2 linked regions of the Thiosocius teredinicola genome follow. The protein of the gene in region 2 interacts with the protein of the main gene of each other region in a pairwise test. Links are inferred from orthologs where the notes say so. Each region holds a gene or a part of one and is shown on either strand. Other genes may lie near its edges.

Region 1 (6,686 bases), 3.5 Mb from region 2 along the record:
AAGAATCGGACGCCCTCAAGGTGCTGAGCGATTGGAACGCACAGCATCCCGGCGTAGCCGCAGTGGTTCGCGTGCTCGCGCGGCACCAGATGTTGCGAGGAGACCAGAAGGCAGCTCTTGCGCTGCACGAGGAACTCGTCGATTTGACTCCGGATGACCCGATCGCCTGGAGCAGCCTGGCGGACGCCTTGTCGACCTACGACACCGAACGGGCCTTGAAAGCAGCCACCAAGGCCTATGAACTGGCGCCCGACAACCCGGCCGTGCTCGACACACTGGGCTGGACCCTGACCCAACTGGGCGAACTCGAACGTGGCCTTGCCCACCTGCGGGACGCGTTGGCACGCAATGGCCGCTCCCCCACCATTCGCTACCACCTCGCCGTGGCGTTGCAGGAATACGGCAACGCGTCGGCTGCCAGGCGCGAATACGAGAACGCCTTGCGGATGTCGGATGATTTTCCCGAGCGCGCCGAGGCAGAGGCACGACTGAACGCACTGCAAGCGACGAAGTGACCGGCACGGCGCAGTGCTGTCGAGTTTCTTTACATCTGGGAAATTCCTGCTTGGTCCACCACGCGGCCCACGGGCTAACGAATTTTCTTCCCAATTGGGCTGCTGCGGTAAATCGTTGTTTTTGCGATATAGTTCGCAACTAATGATTTAAAGGCGTAAAGATAACAACGATCTAGGCATATTTTCTGCTAGCGAAATAACAAAGAACCCAAACAACTCACTGTTTCAACGATCACAGGCCGGGAAATGAATATTCTAAAATTCGCAGCGCTCGCCATTCTGGCCGGCGCTTCCAGCACTGCTTTGGCCACGTTCTCCCACAAAGGTGGTGGTAACCACTGTGGCGGAGGCAACAACGGCGGTGGCGACCCCACCCCCGAATGCGTCGTGACCTGGGATTTCACCAGCGGCAGCAACGTCAATGGCGATCCCCTGACCTATACCGGCACCTCGACCGCCGGTGGTTCTTATAGCTTGGTGTTGCAGGGCTTCACTGTCGGCCGCCACAAGGACAACAACGGCAACACGCTCGGTTACAGCGGCCAAATCGGTGACGGTGCGACCTCGTACACGACCGATGGAACCGTCCCTCGCTACGGCATCGGCGTTCACTCGCCGGGCGAAAGCACCCACTGGGGCAGCAAGATCGACAACATCAAGAACAGCGGGCAGTCGCAGTACCTGCGTGACGCCGTACTGTTCGACTTCGAATCGTGCGTGGTATCGGTTGAAGAGATCAGCCTGCTAAAGGCCTACAATGGCGCCGACACCGATTTCGAGCTGTGGGCCTACAGCGGCGCCGAACTTGAGATCAACAACCTCGCCGGTCCTGGCCAGATTCCGGACTACGACACCTGGGCGGGTAATGGCGACTGGACCCTGATCACCCAGAACTATGGCGACTCCAGCGACCGCACGGTGTCGATCAACAGCCCGGTAGCATCGCGTTACTTCGTTTTGATCGCCGGCGCGAATAAGAAACACAACAACGACGCCTTCCGCATCAGCGGCCTGACGGTCAGCTGCGACCCGGCACACTGTGAGCCGAGCGAAGGCGGTGGCGATCCGGGTGTACCGGTTCCCGGCACCCTGGCACTGCTCGGCATCGGCGCACTTGCGACCCGCCGTCGCTGGGGCCGCAAAGCGAGCTGACGCAAGTCGCTCAGCGCAAAAAAAGCCCGGCTTGGCCGGGCTTTTTTGTGTCTGAAAAAACGACGCGAAAGGCGCGCCGAAAACGCCTTCAGTCAGGCAACACGATGTTCAGTTCGAGTATCTCGTGACCCTGATCGTGTTCCACATTGACCGAGACGGCATCGTTGTCGACCGCAACATACTTGCGGATCACCTTGAGCAAATCTTTCTGCAACTGGGGCAGATACGACGGGCCGCCACCGCGGCGGTCGTGCGCGACCAGGATCTGCAGCCGCTCTTTGGCGATCGCCGCCGAACCGCTGGCCTTCCGCTGTCGAAAGAAATCGAGTAACGCCATATCAGCCCCCGAACAAGCGGCCCAGAAGGCCTTTTTTCTCGACATTCAGGAAACGGTGCGGCAGGTCGTCACCCAGGTACCGTGACACCATATCGCCATAAGCCTGGCCCGCACTGCTCTCACGATCCATGATCACAGGGACGCCCGCGTTGGATGCGTTCAGCACCGACATCGATTCCGGGATCACACCGATCAGGTCGAGCGACAGGATCTCCTGGACATCTTCCAGCGACAGCATTTCACCGCGCTGAACGCGCTCCGGCGAATAGCGGGTAACCAGCAGGAACTCGCGTATCCCCTCGAGATTCTGCTCGGCGCGCCGCGACTTGCTCGACAGGATGCCGATCATGCGGTCCGAGTCGCGCACCGACGACACTTCCGGGTTGGTGACCACGATCGCGTCATCGGCGTAGTACATCGCCAGCGTCGCGCCCTTCTCGATTCCGGCCGGCGAATCGCACACGATGTAATCGAACTCGCGGCTCAAGTCCTCGAGCACTTTCCCCACGCCCTCTATCGACAACGCCTCTTTGTCGCGCGTCTGCGATGCGGGCAGGATGAACAGGTTGGGATTGCGCTTGTCTTTGATCAGCGCCTGCCCGACGTTGGCGTCGCCCTGAATCACATTAACGAAGTCGTAAACCACGCGGCGCTCGCAACCCATGATCAGATCCAGGTTGCGCAGACCTACGTCGAAATCGATGACCACGGTCTTGAAACCGCGCTCGGCCAGACCCATTGCGAATGCCGCACTGGTCGTGGTCTTGCCCACTCCTCCCTTACCGGAGGTTACGACGATGATTCGAGGCAACTGATCGCTCCTATGGACGCCTGGTCCACGCTAGATGGTGTGAGGACGGGCCACGCTTCACAGCAGCTCGAATTTCAGCGCATCTTCCACAAGGGAAATCTGCACGGCCCGTCCTAGATAACGATTCTCAAGGTTCTCGCTGACCCGATAACGACCGGCGATCGAAACCAGATCGGCACCGAGGCTGCGACAGAATATGCGCGCTTCGGTATTGCCGGACACGCCCGCCAACGCCCTGCCGCGCAGCGGCCCATAGGCATGGATATGGCCCTCCGCCATCACCTCCGCCCCCGAACTGACGCCGGCCAGCAGCACCAGGTCGCCATTGTCGGCGAAGATTCGCTGGCCCGAGCGCACCGGCTTGTCGACGATCAAGGTCGGCACGGCCGGCTTTGCGGCGCTACGCACCGGCTGCGGGCGATTGACTGTCGCTTTGCGACCCGCCGGGATGATAGCCATTTCCAACGCAACGGCCTGTTCACGCTGTTCCGGCGACGCACCGCGGATACCCACCGGGATCATGCCGTGTCCACGCAACATACCGACGATCATCGGGAAATCGGTGAGCAGGTCGGTGTCCGGCAGGGCAGAGATGTCGATTGCGACCGGCGCCTGCTCAAAAAACGACGGCAAGCGGGCGACTTGCCGGGCGAGAAACGCGTCGAGCGCGTTCACGTCAAGATCACGCAATACCAGGGTCGGCAGCGTGTATTGGCCCGCTTTCATATCGAAAGCAGCGGGCGCTTGATCGGTACGTGGAGACACCTCGGACATGCCTGGTCACTACTCTCCGGCAATCGGCTTGTTTGTTGATTTCGGGCTCAGAGTCTATCCGAAATCGCCCTGCCAGGTAGCGTTTGCTTCACAAATTATCCCGCTCGAATCGGGCCATCCGGTGCATCGCCGGATTTCGGCGTCAATTCGGCAGAATCGGATTGATCGCACCCATCGGGCCGGAGATCTGATGGACATTCTGGCGCATCACGGCCATGCCCCCGGTGATGTGATTCATCTGCTCGCCGATGCCTGCCATTGCCGAGGTCACGTGCAGCATATCGGCGTCGATGGCCGCCATTTCGGCATCCATCGCCTGCATACTCTCACGCAGGCGCGGCATGATAGAGGTGATCTGCGCCATGTTCGTCGTGATCGGCGACATATGCTGAATGTGATCGTCGAAGCGATTCACACGGTCGGCGATCAGTTCCATGTCCTTGTCGACGCGCGACAGGTTTTTGTACATCGAATCCATGTTGCTGACGATGCCGTTCATGTCCTGATACAGCACCGTTACGTAGTACACGTTGACGAAGGCCAACACGGCCAGCAGGATCGAAATGACGAGGATCACCTTGTCGGTGATCTTGAAGTGACGATGACGCTCGTCAAGATGCAACTGCGTCTCGCGCCCAAGACGGGCCATGACCTGAACGATCGGCGCACGTGGATCGACACTCATTCTCGCATCCTCGCTGTAAGGTGTTTGCGCCGTCCTTCTGGTCGGCGCACGGCTGTCATGGGAACGGGAACATCTTGTTCAGTGTTCGGGCCGGTTTCGCCATGCGGTGCATCTCGGCACTCATAACCTGCACTTCGTGATTCATCGCATTCATCGTGAAGGCGATGTTCTCGACGTTGAGCCGGGTGCCGCCCATCGCCTGGGCGATGGTCAATACGCTGTCCTCAATATTGCCGGTACTGACCGCAATCGCCTTGAATTCGACTTCGAGCACTGCGGTGTTTTCCTGTATCTCTTTCAGGTTGGCGACCTGCTGCTCCATCGAGATCAAGTCCTTGGTAATGTCGTCCATACGGTCGGATACCGCAGTGAAATGGTTATTCATTTCTCCGACGACGTCTGAGATACGCGTGATCTGCGAGCTCAACGTAAGCAGCAGGATCAGGATGGAAAATGCAATAAGAAACAGAATGATCAGGCCGGCCCGGATGCTGTAGTTGAGCCGGTCGCCGAGTTTGTTCTTGACGTCGATCTGGCTCAGAACGATACCTTCGAAGGAACTCAGCGCCCTCAGGTACTGCTGCTGCAGAATGACGTCGTCGTTGCTTGTTCTCGGCTCTTTCTGGTCGTCGGCCATCGATCAATCGTATCCCACAAACTGAAACGTCGAAACCGGCAGGCCGGCGGCTCGTTGTTACATGGTGTGAGGTTCAAATCCGTCCGCTCAACCAACCAACAGATCCTCGGCTCCGTCAACTGCTTGGCAACCGGGCTACGCCTTGCCGATATGACACGCTGCCATCCGATGTAAAGACATCGGACAGATGTGATTTATGGATTCTGGCACATTCGCCGTGGGCCTGTCCCAACATTGTTTAAGTAAACCGGCAGTGCGCGTCCGCGATTCGCGCCGTACGCGATCAGCGTCATAGCTGCGGCAGACACCAGGCCTCGCGGATGAGGCGCCCGATCTGGGTGGGCGGTACCGGCTCGGAAAACCAGTACCCTTGCGCCTCCGGGCAATCGAGCGACAGCAGGGTATCGAGCTGATCCTGTGATTCGACGCCTTCGGCGACCACATTCATGTTCAACATGCGACCGAGCCCGACGATCGTCTTCACCACCGATACGCTGTGCGTTTCGCTGTGTATCGTCTGCACGAACGACCTATCGATCTTCAACGAATCATAGGTACAACGCTGCAGATACGACAGCGATGAATAGCCGGTACCGAAATCATCCATGTGCAGTTTGATGCCGTGTTCGCGCAGCGAGCGCAGTGCCACCTTGATCGCATCACCATGATCCATGCAATCGCGCTCGGTGATCTCCAGCGAGAGGTCTTTGGGCCGGATACCCGACTGCCGCACGATGTCTTTAACCCGCTGTACGGACTGAACCTCGCGGAACATATTGGCCGATACGTTCACACTGACCCCCAGCGTCTCACCATCGGGAAATAGGTTGCGCCAGGAATGCGCCTGACGGCAGGCCTCCTCAAGCACCCACCAGCTCAGCGCCGACAGCATGCCGCTGTCTTCGACAACGGCGAGAAAACTCGACGGTGAGAGCACACCCTTGGTGGGGTGCCGCCAGCGCAGCAGGGCTTCGAACGCCACGATTCGGCGCTCGGCAAGGGTAACGATCGGCTGGTAGAAAACGGCGAATTCACCCTGCGCCAAGGCCCGCCGCAGATCGGTCTCGAGATTGAGGCGGGATACGGCAGCCTGGTGCATGGTCTGGTCGAAGATCACGGTGCCTTCGGTGTCGGAGCGTTTTGCCCGGTACATCGCGAGATCGGCGTCGCGCAGCAGTTCTTCCGGCGAATTGTATTGTTCGGTTATCACGGCAATACCGATGCTCGCGCTCGAATACATACCGCGACCGGCGACCGAAAACTCACGCTCGAACAGATGGTGAATCCGCTCGGAAACCTGGGCAATGTCCTGCTCGTCTTCAATATCGGCCACCAGCACGGCAAACTCGTCGCCGCCCATACGTGCCACCGTGTCGCCCGGCCTGATAACGCTCTTCAGACGACGGGCTATCGACACCAGGAGACTGTCGCCCGCCGAATGGCCGAGGCTGTCATTGACGATCTTGAAGCCATCGAGGTCGAAATACAGCACCGCAAACTGCAACGCAGGGTTGCGCTTGTAGCGGCGCAGCGCCTGCATCAGGCGGTCGATGAACAACACGCGGTTGGGCAGCCCCGTCAGCGCATCGTGCAGCGCACGGTGCATCAGCTGCCGCTCGGTCTGCTTGCGCTTGGTGATACTGCTGATGGAACCGGCCATACGCACCGCCGAATCCCCGCCGTCGGTCAATACCACACCGCGCGCATAGACCCAGATGTAGTCGCCATTCTCATGCCGCAAGCGGTGCTCGTGTTCGAAGTGATTGCGGTCGCCG
Region 2 (6,769 bases):
GTGCACCAGATACCACTGGCGCATGATCGGGAAGCCTTCGACGTCAAGCAGTGCCACGGGGCCGTCCGGGCCTTCCAGTGCGAGCGTGTGCAACGACAGCACAGAGAGGCCGAGGCCACCGACGATGCCGTGCTTGATCGCCTCGTTACTGCCGAGTTCCATACGCACCTTGGGGCGCAGGCCGTGTTGATCGAACAGGCGTAGGGTGGCGTCGCGGATACCCGATCCCGGCTCACGCAGGATCAGCGGCTCTTCGGCGATACGCGCGAGTGGAATGCTCTTTTGTCCAACCAAGGGATGATCGCGCGGCGCCATCACCACCAGCGGGTTGGGCGAGAACGGATAGGCCTGGATGTCGGTCTGGTCGTGCGGTGCCTGACCCATGATGTAGAGGTCATCCTCGTTGGCGCTGAGCCGCTCGAGGATACGGTCGCGGTTGGACACCTTCAGTGCGACCTCGATGCCGGGGTAGGCCTTGCAGAACTCACCGAGGATCTCGGGGGCAAAGTACTTGGCCGTGGTGATAACGCCGAGGCGCAGTCGACCGCGTCGGATGCCTTTGAGATCGGACATCTTCATCTCGAGGTTGGCCAGGTTCTCGAAGATCTTGCGGCAGGATTCGTACAGTTCCATGCCGGCCTCGGTAGGCCGAACATTGCGCCCGATCTGCTCGAACAGCGGGAGTCCCATGGCGTCGGACAGCTTCTTGGTCTGCATCGATACCGTGGGTTGGGTCAGAAACAGTTCCTCAGCGGCGCGCGTGAAGCTGCCTAGCCGCACGATCGCCTCGAATATCTGCAACTGGCGCAGCGTGGTGTGGCGTATCAGAAATTCCGGTATTGCCGCGGGTGGCGTGTAACCGGGCTCGCTGTAGGGCATGCTCCTAACTCCCGAGGGGCTTTGCTTCGTCCCCACTGAATTACGTGTTCTCGTCGTGCCTCACATCTTCCTATCTGAAAGACGGCGGGCAAACCTGTGATCTTCAGGGATTCGCAATCGGCCCTCAGTCGGGCCAGACGCGCCGCCCGGATTGGTAATTGCCGCCGCTCGCGGCTTGCGCGCTCGGCTTGGGCTTGGCGCGCGACACGGTCTTCTTGCGCGGCGTTACTTTTTTCGTGGTTTTTTGTGCTGTCGGCTCGGTCGCGCTGGGCTTGTTCTTGCGAATGCTCGAAAGCAGCTGGTCCTCGGTCTTGTCTTTGCCGGTCATGTCATCTCACCAGTTCTTCGGTCAGTTGTTCGATCTCGCTGGCCGCTTCAGCGCCGCGTGAGCCTATGTCCAATACGCTTCGCCCCTCCAGCATCGCCCGTCGATAGGCAACGCGTCGCCGCAGCGCGGTCGTGGCGGTCGGCAGCCCCAGCTCATTCAGGGCCTGGCGCGCCAGCTTCGACAGCTTGGTGCGTGGTTCCAACTGGTTGATGACCAGCAGCGCCTCGAGGGCGGGGTTGTTCTCTCTTGCCTGGTGCAATACCGGCTCGACATGCAGGCCCGCCCAGATATCCAGGGGTGAGGGCATCACCGGTATCAACACCTGGTCGGCCACCGAGAGAGCGGTCAGGGTCTGCGGTGAGTTCACTGCCGGTGGGCAGTCGATCAGCAGGAAGTCATTGCCGTTTCTATTGGCATCGAGCATTGCATCGAGGTCGTCAGCCGCTGCAAACACTGCAAACGGGCCATTGCCGTCGCAAGCGGTATACCAGTGAACGCACGAACCCTGGGGATCTGCATCCAGCAACACCACGCTGCCACGCCGCGCCAGCGCGCTGGCCAGGTTGATAGCCAGGGTGGTCTTGCCCGATCCACCCTTGTTGCCTGCCAGCGCGATGATGGTCATGACGGATGCCGGTCAGGCCGCGGCCCCGCGCAATTGGTCGAGTGCTCCGGCAAACTCACGTTGTGCCGGGAGGATCGACTTGTCGGTGTCGTCCGCATGAATCGTGATGTTCACGTAGTCACGGCCGAAACCCATGTCGGGGTAGTAGTTCTCGCGCTCGGACAGATCGGCCGCGGCATCTAGAAAATCGCGCAATGCATCGTAGTTGGCGAATTCGTAGCGCTTCTCAAGGCGATTGGGTCGGTTGCGTTCTTGCCATTCAGTTGCCATGGTTTGTCTCCTGCGATAACGGGTGTCAACGGTAGCTGCGTCGTCCATTCGCGGCGGCCGTCGCCGGTTGCAGGCTGGCCTGCCAGCCCAACAACTCCTGGTGGTGCGAGCGTTCGTCTTCGTGCAATGCCTCGAAAAACGTTCGATGATCGTGGTCTCCAACACGCGCACAATGATTTACAGCGTTGCGATACAGCTCGATCAATTCGCTCTCGAATTGCTGATTGATCTGCAGCAGCGACGACAGGTCGCGGGCCAGGCGAACCGGGCGGAGCTGAGAGGCGCTAGGAGCCACACCGGTTGCAAGCATGCGCTCGATGATGCGGTTCACGTGTTGCAGTTCCTCTTCCGACTCGTTGCGCAGACGGGCGGCGGCATCGGCCAGTCCCCAGGACGCGACAAGTCGCGCCTGGGTGCTGTACATCTGCACTGCCGAGAGTTCCAGGCTGAGCGCTCTGCCCAGGTAACCCAGTACCCTGTCGTCTGCCCGTGCGGTCAACATCGGTCAGTTCACCCAGGCTGCGTTACGCCGCAGCCTTCGAGTCGGAAGCACCACCGGTCGGCAACACGGGCTCAACCTCGCGGTGCGGACGCGCGATGATGTGTGCGGCTACCAGGCCGTCGCCGACGCGCTCACAGGCGTCTGCACCGGCACGCACGGCTGCGTTGACCGCGCCGGTCTCGCCGCGAACCAGCACGGTGACGTAACCGCCGCCGACGAACTCACGACCGATCAGTCGCACCTCGGCGGCCTTGGTCATGGCGTCTGCCGCTTCGATGGCGGGCACCAGGCCACGCGTTTCAATCATACCCAGGGCGATACCGTAGTTTTCACTTGCCATTGTCTTTCTCCGTTTAGAAGTAGCTGTCTGTTATTGGGGTTACTTGTTGTTGCCGAGTACCGGCTCAACTTCGCGGTGCGGACGCGCGATGATGTGCGCCGCGACCAGACCATCGCCGACGCGTTCGCAGGCGTCGGCACCGGCACGCACTGCTGCGTTGACGGCGCCGGTTTCGCCACGGACCAGCACCGTGACATAGCCGCCGCCGACGTATTCACGTCCGATCAGCCGCACCTCTGCGGCCTTGGTCATGGCGTCTGCCGCTTCGATGGCGGGCACCAAGCCACGCGTCTCGATCATGCCTAGTGCGATGCCGTAGTTTTCAGTTGCCATCGTTGTCTCCTGTAGCCCCATCAGGGCGAATGTTGAAACCTGTGTTGTTCATCGACCTTGGTCAGTTGCATCGTGCGGCGGCCATTGGTCGATTACCCCGCAGATGGTGAGATCGGTGAGGATCTCGAAATCGCCGGCCGCAAAACGCGCGGCCGATCCGCTCGCCAGAAACACCCAGTCGCCCGGTTTGGCGCCGACCGGATCGGTGGCCGCCTGGCGCTTGCCGCTGGCATCGCGTACGACGCGAAACACCGAGTGCTTTAATCCTTCGATACGCGAGGTGCACACCAGCGAACCTTCAACCTGCAGGATCTGCATCGGCGGCCTCCATACCTTCCGGGGGCCACTTGTCGATGATCCCGACAATCGTCAGGTCGCTCGGATAACCCTTGCTGCCGGCTGCTTCGCGCGCCGCCGAGCTGCCGACGCAGATCACCCAGTCTCCCGGTTTGGCGCCGACCGCGTCGACCGCGACCTGCGACGAGCTGCCATCGCGTACCACCTGCAGGTGTTTGTGTTCCATCTCGGCGATACGGTTGGTCGCAACCAGCGGACGTTCGACCTGGCAGATCTTCATCAGTGACCTCCTGCCTGCTTATGTGCATTGACTGAACACGCCAGCAAGTCGATCGAACCCGCCGCGTCACAGTCGCGCGTCACCTGCAGCACATGCAGCAGACCCTGTTCGGCAAGGCTGTCGAAGCGCGCCTGCAGTGCTTCGGAAACACGCGCACAGTGCTGTTCGGCGCGTTCACGCGAACCTGGCACCTGACCGTGGTGATCGAATCGAACGATGACGGGAACCGGTAGACCGTGCGCCACGTTCAGGCCGGTAAAGATCTTGATACCGACATCCAGATCGGCGGTCGCTTCCTCAACGGTATTGAGATACGCGAAGTACATCAGGTTGCGCAGCTGGATCTCTTCGAAGCCGACGCCGGCACCGATGAAGCGTTCGGCGTGGCCGATGTCGGCGTAGTGATCACCATGGTTGCTGCGCACATAGGCGATCTGCGACAGATTGTTTTCGATCAGGCGCTCGACGAGCTGCGCCATACCGGGCTGAACATCCGGCGTACAGGCGCGGATCGCATCGGCAATCGCATGCGTGGCTTCAGACGCGCTCGACCGGGCGGTCGCGTCGAACAGGGACAACGCATCGACCGCGGTGTCGAGGTCGATGGCGCCCTCTGCGTCAGGTACGTGGACGCGGATCGCGTCGGTGTCGGTGTCCAGACCGATCAACAATAGATCGATCGAGGCGCCGCAACAGAAACTGTTTTCGATCGCTTCGCGGAAGGCATACAGACGCTCGCGTCCGGCCTGTGCGGCCTTGGCGGTGTCCGAGCCGTGCGCGGCACAACCCTGGTGTTCCGGGTCGACTGAACTGTAGTGATACGTCACCGCTTTCAAGTAGCGTGTCGGTGCATCGGCCGTGTTCGGCTGACCTTCGCGGAAGCGACCCAGCTCGACCTCGGTCCACTTCTGAATGCTGTCCTCGATATCGAACAGGGCACCCGCATACGACTTGCGGCGTACCGACTGTTGCGGCAGACGCAGTACATAACGCACGAGGTGCGCAAGGCGACCGTCGGCACATGGCGAGACATCGAGCGTATGGAAACCGCAGGCCTGCAGGAAGCTATCGAAGTCATCGGCGCCACGACCGGCATCGACGGCCAGCGGATCATTCCGATAGTAGTCGTCGCAGAAGTGGCGATAGGTCGAGAACACGCACCAGGCGAACAGACGACGCATGTCCAGCTGTGTGACCCAGGCATCCGCAAGGATCTCTTGCGGCAGTTCAAAGCCAAGCTGAGCGCGGGCAATCTTCTGCGCCTGCTGTTCGAAGTCAGCCTCGTGCTGCAGGGCGGAGATCTGCTTCAGCGTCGGCACGATATTGTCGAACGCCGCTTTCACGTCGCGCTCATAGCCGAACAGACGCTGATTCTCTTCGCTGCGGCACAGCGGGTGAGACACAGTACCGGCTCGCGCAGGGCTGCGGCCTGACGGTCCACGCGTGCGACTACCGACGGCCAACTGCTCGACCGCGCCGGGGCGGCGCAGCGGTGCAGGCTGCGTTGACCGCGTGCCCTGGCGGGTACGAAGTCGACCGGATTGTCGGGTTGAGCGAAGCATGTCGGTTGTCGTCAGTTCGTGTTGCGTTGCTGTATCAGTTCAATCGATGCCGGCCTTAGCCGCGAGCACCGCCGGAGTAGGTCACCAGCGAGCCCTGTGCGGTATTGCCGCTGCTACCGGTTACCTTGCTGACCGGCTGCGGAGCTTCTGCCGGTTCGGCGGCGCGCGCACCCATTGCGCTCATCGGTGTACCGCGACGCGTAGTGTTGCGTAATGATGCTGAAGCACCCTCGGTACCTGTCACCCGGTCGCCGCGATCCCAGTCGTCGCCGGTGATCTTCGGGCCGGCATCCTGGCCTTCGCCGGTGATGCGCGACTTGATCCGGCCGTCGATCTCGGTGGCTGTGGCTGCGACCGGTTGAGGTTCGCGTGGGCCTTTGCCGAACCGCGCCTCTTCGGTGCCGGTGACCTTGCCGCCGGCTTTACCGAACGGGCCGGTGATCTGGCCTTGCTCATACTGCGAGCCGGTTACATGGCTGGCATGGGCCGCGTGTTGCGCCGCATGCGACGGCGACTGCACGCTGAAGTCTTCCCAAGGGGCGCCTTCGAGCGGTTGCGGAAAGTCAGGGCTGCCGGGTTCTGCGGCAACCGCCGGGCAGGCGAGGGCGGCCTGGTCGGCACCGACATAGGGCGTGCCGCTGACGGTTTCGCAGGCACCTTTGCTGTCGCCGGTCATGCTGCCTCCGACTGACGGTTGCTGGCCGGTCATCGGCTTGCCGAAGCTGCGCTTGCTTGGGTCCATGCGTTTACGGGCATCGAAATTTTCTTTCGGCTCGCAATAGGTCGCGTATTGCTCATTACCGGTATAGGGCGTGCCGGTAACCGCTTTGCAGGTGCCGGGCTCATTGCCGGTAACCCGCTGCGAGCGGCCGGTCATGCTGCCGGTGACTTCTTCGCCACCGCCGGTGCCCGAGACACCGACCTTGCGGTCTTTCGGCTCCGGCTTGGTCTTGCAGAAGCTGGTGAACTGTTCCTGGCCGATGTAATCGTCGCCGGTCACGTTGCGGCAGCTACCGGCTTCGTCGCCGGTCATACGCTCGCGCCGACCGACCAGCGTGCCGCTGACGGTGCCGCCACGCAGCGTTTTGCTTTGTCCGACTTTTGCCGGTGCGCCGCGACCTTCCATCGGTTGCGTCGTATTGGTGTACTGGGTGCCGGTGAGTTCGCGCTGTGCGCCGGACTCATCACCGGTGACCTTGCCGCTGCGACCGACGTTGTTGCCGGTGACCGATTTGCCCTTGCGGGTCTCGCTACCGGTTACGCGGTTGGCCGCCGGCGCAGGCTTGGTGCCGCAGAAGGCTTCGTCCTGTTGCGCACTGACATACTCCGAACCGGTCACGCGCTTGCAGGTGC

The links.
Region 1: the proteins of B1781_RS19965 (region 2) and minC interact in binary tests that used the Escherichia coli proteins (3 or more experiments, as listed by UniProt). The link is inferred for Thiosocius teredinicola from one-to-one orthologs.

What each region holds. Positions count from the first base shown.
Region 1 is NZ_CP019936.1:730,627-737,312, reverse strand. What follows is about bases 1,732-4,647. They hold minC (septum site-determining protein MinC), read right to left. Parts: upstream 3,590-4,647; coding sequence 2,873-3,589; downstream 1,732-2,872. Other genes in these bases: B1781_RS03480 (hypothetical protein), read right to left, coding at 4,330-4,647; B1781_RS03485 (hypothetical protein), read right to left, coding at 3,732-4,274; minD (septum site-determining protein MinD), read right to left, coding at 2,006-2,815; minE (cell division topological specificity factor MinE), read right to left, coding at 1,756-2,004. In the rest of the region: XrtA/PEP-CTERM system TPR-repeat protein PrsT, read left to right, coding at 1-515; B1781_RS03505 (PEP-CTERM sorting domain-containing protein), read left to right, coding at 762-1,667; more of B1781_RS03480, read right to left, coding at 4,648-4,911; B1781_RS03475 (putative bifunctional diguanylate cyclase/phosphodiesterase), read right to left, coding at 5,201-6,686. UniProt on the Escherichia coli protein: Cell division inhibitor that blocks the formation of polar Z ring septums. Rapidly oscillates between the poles of the cell to destabilize FtsZ filaments that have formed before they mature into polar Z rings. Prevents FtsZ polymerization.
Region 2 is NZ_CP019936.1:4,226,467-4,233,235, reverse strand. Bases 2,216-5,214 are described here. They hold B1781_RS19965 (carboxysome peptide A), read right to left. Parts: upstream 3,855-5,214; coding sequence 3,576-3,854; downstream 2,216-3,575. Other genes in these bases: B1781_RS19960 (carboxysome shell carbonic anhydrase), read right to left, coding at 3,854-5,214; B1781_RS19970 (carboxysome peptide B), read right to left, coding at 3,326-3,595; B1781_RS19975 (BMC domain-containing protein), read right to left, coding at 2,984-3,277; B1781_RS19980 (BMC domain-containing protein), read right to left, coding at 2,627-2,944; B1781_RS19985 (ferritin-like domain-containing protein), read right to left, coding at 2,216-2,604. In the rest of the region: B1781_RS20005 (LysR family transcriptional regulator), read right to left, coding at 1-879; B1781_RS20000 (hypothetical protein), read right to left, coding at 1,004-1,207; ParA family partition ATPase, read right to left, coding at 1,209-1,832; B1781_RS19990 (4a-hydroxytetrahydrobiopterin dehydratase), read right to left, coding at 1,845-2,102; more of B1781_RS19985, read right to left, coding at 2,128-2,215; more of B1781_RS19960, read right to left, coding at 5,215-5,257; B1781_RS19955 (CsoS2 family carboxysome shell protein), read right to left, coding at 5,472-6,769. UniProt on the Escherichia coli protein: Probably forms vertices in the bacterial microcompartment (BMC) dedicated to ethanolamine degradation. It may be involved in transporting positively charged molecules into and out of the BMC.